3 regions of the Paenibacillus sp. 23TSA30-6 genome follow, and region 1 is predicted to be linked to each of the others. Evidence: riboswitches for the same ligand, from Rfam matches in the RefSeq annotation. Region 1 holds a riboswitch; each other region holds the start of a gene.
The links. Region 1 has a riboswitch for glycine ahead of E0698_RS21550 (alanine/glycine:cation symporter family protein). Riboswitches for the same ligand answer to the same signal wherever they lie in the genome.
Positions count from the first base shown of each region.

Region 2: it holds a riboswitch for glycine, as region 1 does, so the genes downstream of both, sdaAB (L-serine ammonia-lyase, iron-sulfur-dependent subunit beta) here and E0698_RS21550 (alanine/glycine:cation symporter family protein) in region 1, are expected to answer to the same signal.
Region 3: it holds a riboswitch for glycine, as region 1 does, so the genes downstream of both, gcvT (glycine cleavage system aminomethyltransferase GcvT) here and E0698_RS21550 (alanine/glycine:cation symporter family protein) in region 1, are expected to answer to the same signal.

Region 1 covers NZ_SLTL01000029.1:59,461-61,724, reverse strand. The annotation lists gene E0698_RS21555 (glycoside hydrolase family 1 protein) at 1-565, shown strand, start outside; glycine riboswitch at 757-833, shown strand; glycine riboswitch at 851-945, shown strand; gene E0698_RS21550 (alanine/glycine:cation symporter family protein) at 1,105-2,264, shown strand, end outside.
Region 2 covers NZ_SLTL01000017.1:19,179-21,442, forward strand. The annotation lists gene sdaAA (L-serine ammonia-lyase, iron-sulfur-dependent, subunit alpha) at 1-208, opposite strand, end outside; gene sdaAB (L-serine ammonia-lyase, iron-sulfur-dependent subunit beta) at 198-887, opposite strand; glycine riboswitch at 1,098-1,211, opposite strand; gene E0698_RS16265 (DUF6359 domain-containing protein) at 1,423-2,264, shown strand, end outside.
Region 3 covers NZ_SLTL01000014.1:57,389-59,652, reverse strand. The annotation lists gene gcvH (glycine cleavage system protein GcvH) at 1-162, opposite strand, end outside; glycine riboswitch at 463-654, shown strand; glycine riboswitch at 655-751, shown strand; gene gcvT (glycine cleavage system aminomethyltransferase GcvT) at 832-1,932, shown strand; gene gcvPA (aminomethyl-transferring glycine dehydrogenase subunit GcvPA) at 2,064-2,264, shown strand, end outside.

The DNA.
Region 1 (2,264 bases):
TATTGTTTTGCACACAGAACCCGGCGATGCCGAAATTCTGAAAAACAACACGGTCGATTACATCTCATTCAGCTATTACATGACCTTGACTGTCTCTGCAGGTCCGGAAGGCGAGAAAGCAGCGGGGAACCTGATTGGCGGCGTGAAAAATCCATATTTGCAATCCTCTGACTGGGGCTGGCAGATTGATCCGATCGGCCTGCGTGTTACGCTGAACACATTATATGACCGTTATCAAAAGCCGCTGTTCATCGTGGAAAACGGCTTGGGTGCATATGACAAGGTGGAAGAAGACGGCTCCATTCACGACACGTATCGCATTGATTATTTGCGCCAACATATCGCTCAAATGAAGGAAGCGATTGCGGACGGTGTGGATCTGATCGGTTACACTAGCTGGGGACCTATCGACCTCGTGAGTATGTCCACTTCCGAAATGTCCAAGCGTTACGGATTTATTTATGTTGATCTGGACGATGACGGTAACGGAACACTGAAGCGCTCCAAGAAGGATTCTTTTGACTGGTACAAAAATGTAATTGCCACCAACGGCGAAGAACTGTAATCCAAGCTAACTGAATATAACCCAATATGGCCTGGGGGCGGGTGCGGCAGAGAACATCATGAGGATGAATCTGGCTGCGCCCGCCTTTATTTTATAGGCTCATCTTAAGATAACGAAACGACTTCACAAATTTTTCACTTGTAAAAAGCTGAAAGTTTTCTGTATAATAAAAAACAATTTCATATGTCTGGTTGATGTTTGCGGGAGATGGAACGTAAGTTCCGACCGAAGGGGCAAAACTCTCAGGTGCTTGGGCTGATAACAGCAACAAGCGGGACCGTAAACGGACAGAACTCTGGAGAGACCCTTAATTGGGCGCCGAAGGTGCACCGCAGATATCATCTGCTTAAACTCTCAGGCAAAAGGACAGAGACGCGAATAACCTGTGACAGGGGATGCCCTAGGCTTTTTTATGAGCTGTTAGTGGCTGAATCCTGCACAAGATGGTTGTATTTTTTCGTGCCTTTAACCTCTCCAGGAGTCGAATCAGCGGATTTGACTCTTTTTTGTTTTTTAATATGCTGGAGGAGCGGGTTGAAATGAATTTGGTACATGTGTTAGAAACGATTAGCAGTTGGATATGGGGGGCCCCTCTGATCATTCTCGTTATGGGAACAGGTTTGTGGCTGACCATACGTTTAAAAATGTTGCAGGTCTTCCGCCTGCCTCTGGCGATCAAGCTGATCGGCAAGGCCCCAAATGAAGGTAGCGGGGATGTCAGCAGCTTTGCGGCCCTGAGTACGGCGCTGGCGGCTACAGTAGGTACAGGAAGTATCGTCGGCGTTGCAACAGCGATTAAGCTGGGGGGACCGGGTGCCTTGTTCTGGATGGTTGTTGCAGCCTTTTTCGGGATGGCGACGAAATATGCGGAAGGTGTGCTTGCGGTAAAATACCGGGTGAAGGATCGGAATGGACAATTTTCCGGCGGCCCGATGTATTATATTGAAAAAGGGCTTGGACGCCGCTTTAAACCGCTGGCCATGCTATTCGCCTTTTCCGGGATGCTGGTGGCGCTGTTCGGGATTGGAACGTTTCCGCAGGTCAAAGCGATTGTATCCTCGACCGAAAACAGCTTCGGTGTTCCGCCGATTGTAACGGCAGTGATCATTGCTACCCTTACGGGACTCGTTACCATTGGAGGACTCAAGAGCATTGCCAAGGTATCGACCAAAGTGGTCCCTTTCAAAACAGGCTTGTACGTGCTGATCTGTATGATCGTACTGATTCGGTTCGCCGATCAGATTCCTGCCGCACTCGCACTTGTGCTGCATTCGGCATTTTCCACGACGTCTGCGACGGGTGGATTTGCCGGGGCTACAATTATGCTGGCAATGCGCAGCGGGGTAGCCAGAGGGATTTTTGCCAATGAGGCCGGATTGGGAAGCGCACCGATTGCAGCCGCAGCCGCCAAAACCAAATGGCCTGCGGAGCAGGGGTTGATTTCCATGACAGGTGTCTTTATAGATACGATGATTATTTGTGTGATGACCGGGTTGACGCTTCTGGTTAGCGGCGTATGGAGCGGTCCTACCGATGCGGGCTTGATGACGCAGCAAGCTTTCTCCAGCGCATTCCCGCTTGGTGCGGAACTGCTCACAATCATTCTGATTATGTTTGCGTTCACCACCATGCTTGGCTGGAACTACTACGGAGAACGCTGTGTTGAATATTTGCTGGGTGTCAAATGGATTAAACCGTA
Region 2 (2,264 bases), on a different contig from region 1:
CCGTCAATCCGCTGCGGGATACGGTGTCCTGTGTTTGCCCGCGATGAACGGCTTCCTTCATGACTTCATAATAATCAGCCATTTGTCGGAAGATTTCTTCCTCCGATGTGTTCGTTTCTTGTACCTGTTCCTTGATCATCAGGCGCCCAATCGTAGTGGATTCCTCGGCGCACAAGGCACCTAATTCATGCAGATGGCTAAACCGCATCGGATTCAGCTCCTTTTTTCAAATTAATCATTTTGATTTCATACATATGAGGCAAAGCCCGCAGCTCGGCAATTAATTTAGCCGGAGCGGGGCTATCGGTTTCAATAGCAGTGAGCGCTTCGCCATCCCGGCCTTTGCGATCCACGTGCATGTAGGCAATGTTAATGTCAGCTGCACCCAGCGCCGAAGTCACCGCGCCCAATGTTCCGGGCTTATCCGAGTGAAGAAGCACCAGCGTAGGCAGATCTCCGGTCAGATTGACCCGGAACTCGTTAAGCTGCTGGACATGAATGTTTCCGCCGCCGATGGAGGAGCCTAGCAGCGTGCGCTGGTCTTCACCTTTCCATAGCTCGAAGCGGACTGTGTTCGGATGGGGGGCGGGCAGTCCGCTGACAGCGAACTCTACTTCCATCCCGGCTTGCTCTGCACATTGCTCCGCATCCGGAATCCGGTGGTCGTCTGTATCGTAATTCAGCAATCCGGCGATGAGTGCTAGGTCTGTGCCGTGTCCCTTGTACGTATCGGCAAATGAGCCGTACAGCGTCAGGCGGGCACGGTCAGGTTGCGCACCGAGCCAGTGCCGGGCAACGCGTGCGAGCCGCACTGCGCCTGCGGTATGCGAGCTGGAGGGTCCGGTCATAGCCGGACCAATAATGGAAAATACGTCTTTGAAACGCATGGTGTGGCCCCCTGTATGTTTGAATACCATAGTATATGGTGCTGCCGCGCCTTGCGCGGGTGCGACGGTTTCTAATGCTGACGCAGCATGTAAGCACAAAAAAAGGACAGGATAAGGAAATTTCCCTTATCTCTGTCCTCGTTACCTGAGAGTTTCGTGCGGGTGTATACCGCCTTACCCCTTGGGTGGCTTGCGCTCTCTCCAGAGTTGCGTCAGATGGCGATTCATGGACCTGAGAGATTATCCGCCAGCCGGGTGCTGGCGTCTTGCTCCTTCGGTGCCGCCGGGATGTGCTTCCCGGACAGACTCTCCCGTCATCTTCATTCGCGTATACCGTTCAACATTTCCTCCTAAGCGTAATGTATGCCATGCCCGGTGTCAATCACAGGTTGAGATTTTACAGAATCAGGAATCTTCTCAATAAAAAGATTAAATTTTACATAATTATGGATGAAAACAGGAAGGAATTAGAAGGTTGATAGCTAATCTGATAGAGGACAAGCTAATTTATGGAATATGGGAGGGACATTTACGTATGGTAAAAGGTTTCCGGTTCACAGGTTCACGCTTAAAAAGAATGCTGCATCTGGCGGCAATCGTATCACTGCTGGTAGGACTCTTCGTTCCATTCGGCCAGGTCAAGGCAGAGGGCTCGTTGACGGTAGCGGAAGCGCTTCAGCGTCAAAGCAGCGGAGGTACGGTGACGGTAGAAGGCTACGTCGTCGGACATGCCACCGGATCGAAAACGGCTAATTTCTCTGCCCCGTTTGCAAACGATTTTAACGTACTGATTGCGGATCAGGCGAGTGAACGCAATACGTCTAATCTGTTAAATGTACAACTGACATCCGCGTATAGAGGAGCATTTGGGCTGTCAGGCCATCCTGAGCTGATCGGCAGTAAAATTCGCGTGACGGGTGCGCTCGGTGCCTATAACAATTTTGGTGGAGTGAAAAGCCCAAGCGCTCTGGAACTGGTAAGCGGAAGCGAGCCTGGAAATCCTGGTGATCCGGGCGAACCTGATCCTGGTACACCGGGTCAACCCGGTACGACATTACCGGATGGAAAAGGCAAAAAAGTACTGTTTGATAATACGCACGCACAGACAGCCGGAGCAGCAGATTGGGTTATTGATGGAGCCTTTTCCGATTTTGCGGGCGGACTGCGTAATGCAGGTTTTACCGTGGACCCGTTGAACCGTTCCATTCCTTTTACCTATGGAGAGCAGGCTATAACGTACGACAAGCTGCGTCCATACGATGTGTTCATCATTGGTGAAGCCAATGTTGCCTTTAAGGCATCCGAGCAGGCCGCACTGGTGCAATATGTGAAGAATGGAGGCAGCATTTTCTTCATTTCTGACCACTATAACGCTGA
Region 3 (2,264 bases), on a different contig from region 1:
CTGCTCAATCGTTGCTCCCTCCCCAGGCAGCTCCACAAAAACGATATCGCCCAGTTGATGCTGTGCAAAGTCCGTAATACCGATTCGTACCGTTCCATCCTCTGTGCGCTGAACCCATTCATGTTCTTCCGTGTACCACAATTGCTGCTTCACTTCACTCATCCTGCTCCGCCTCGCTTTCATATGGATTACATCGTTTTGCCTACCCGTCTATGACAGGTTAAGATTATGACAACTAGAACTATCATGTCAATAATACTAACAAAAATATTTCACATTACTCCATATATCTTTCTAACTAAAAATACGACAGATTATAACAAACGCTTACATATCCTTATTTATGAATAAAATGTTTTTAATAATGTTTTTCATGACATTTTTGTTGACATTTCGAATAAATTTGCGTATTAATGGGTTATAACAAGTGCTTTTGGAAACACCCGATAATTGTAAACGCGGATGAACGTGGAGGGAGAGACTGTCAACACTCGCATCGCTGTTGCCACCTGTAAAACAAGGCAGCAAGCGAGTCGGATCTAGCTGTAACCAACCGGCAGGACCGGATAACGTATAGCTGATCCAGAGGCAGCGCCGAAGGAGTAAACCTGCACCGCAGGTGAATCTCTCAGGCAAAAGGACCTCTGCCGGACGCATCTCTGGAGAGCATTCGCCATACAGGCGGATCACCCAAGGGGAAACCCGGTACACACCGGGGTAACTCTCAGGTATCAAGGACAGAGCTGAAAAAAAGTGTGTGGACTGCCGTCCATACGTTTTTTTCGGCCTGTCTTTTTTGTTTAGCCGATCACACCGGATAGGAGTGGAAAAATGACTAACTTGCGAAAAACGCCGCTGCATTCATCCTACAGCACGCTGTCGGGGGTTCGTTGCATTGATTTTGGCGGCTGGGAGCTGCCTGTACAGTTCAGTGGCATTCAAAAGGAACATGAGGCCGTCCGGCAACGTGCAGGATTATTCGATGTATCGCATATGGGTGAATTCTTGGTCGAGGGCCAGGAAGCCGAAGCATTTCTGCAACAGGTGACGACGAACGATGTCAGCCAATTGGAGCCGGGCCAGGCCCAATATTCGCTCCTGTGTTACCCGGATGGAGGTGTAGTAGACGACCTCCTTGTCTACTACAAAGGGCCGGAGCGTTACATGCTCGTTGTGAATGCCTCCAACATCGATAAGGATTGGGATTGGCTGCTTCGCCATGCGCCTGCATCCGTTCATCTGGAAAACATATCAGATGCGGTGGCACTGCTGGCGTTGCAAGGACCTGAAGCTGCACGTATTGCCGCAGCCGTGACAGACACGGACATTACAAAGCTGGCTTCCTTCCGATTCAGCGAGGATGTGCAATTATTCGGAGCAAAAGCGCTCGTCTCCCGCACCGGATACACGGGGGAAGACGGCTTTGAATTTTACGTACCTGCTGCGAATGCACCGGCAGTGTGGGACGGATTGCTTCGCATCGGTGAGCCGTATGGTCTGGTTCCCGCCGGACTTGGAGCCCGGGATACACTGCGTTTCGAGGCGCGGCTGCCGCTGTACGGACAGGAGCTGTCCGCCACGATTTCACCGCTGGAAGCTGGTTTAGGCTTCTTCGTCAAGCTGAATAAGGGAGATTTTATCGGCAGAGAGGCTCTGCAACGCCAGAAAGAACAAGGCATTCCGCGCAAGCTGATCGGGCTGGAAATGCTTGACCGTGGCATACCGCGTGCCCATTACCCCGTGTTCGCGGAAGGACAGCACATCGGCGAGGTCACAACGGGAACCCAGTCGCCCACCTTAAAACGTAATCTGGGTTTGGCTCTGGTGGACAGTCGTTTTAGTTCCCTATCCACGCCGCTGGAGGTCGAGATTCGTGGCAAGCGCCTGCGCGCCGAGGTGGTAGCCGCACCCTTTTATAAACGTCCACACTGATTTAAACGCTCGTCTTACTATAACTATCGTGATCCGTTACTAACCGCTGCCCAGTTGGCAATCATTTATTAATCATTTGTTAATCGTTTTACGTTTTTTACGATCTTGTTGGTTGAAAGGAGCCAGACCCAATGAAACAGCATCGTTATCTTCCTATGACCGAGCAGGATCAAGCTGAAATGCTGCGCGTGGTCGGCGCATCGTCCATCGACGATTTATTCAGCGATATTCCTGAGGCGATCCGGTATAAAGGGGAGCTGCCCCTGTCTTCTCGGTTAGACGAAAGAGCCTTAACCCGCCACTTATCAGGACTGGCCGGGCAAAATGCCAAT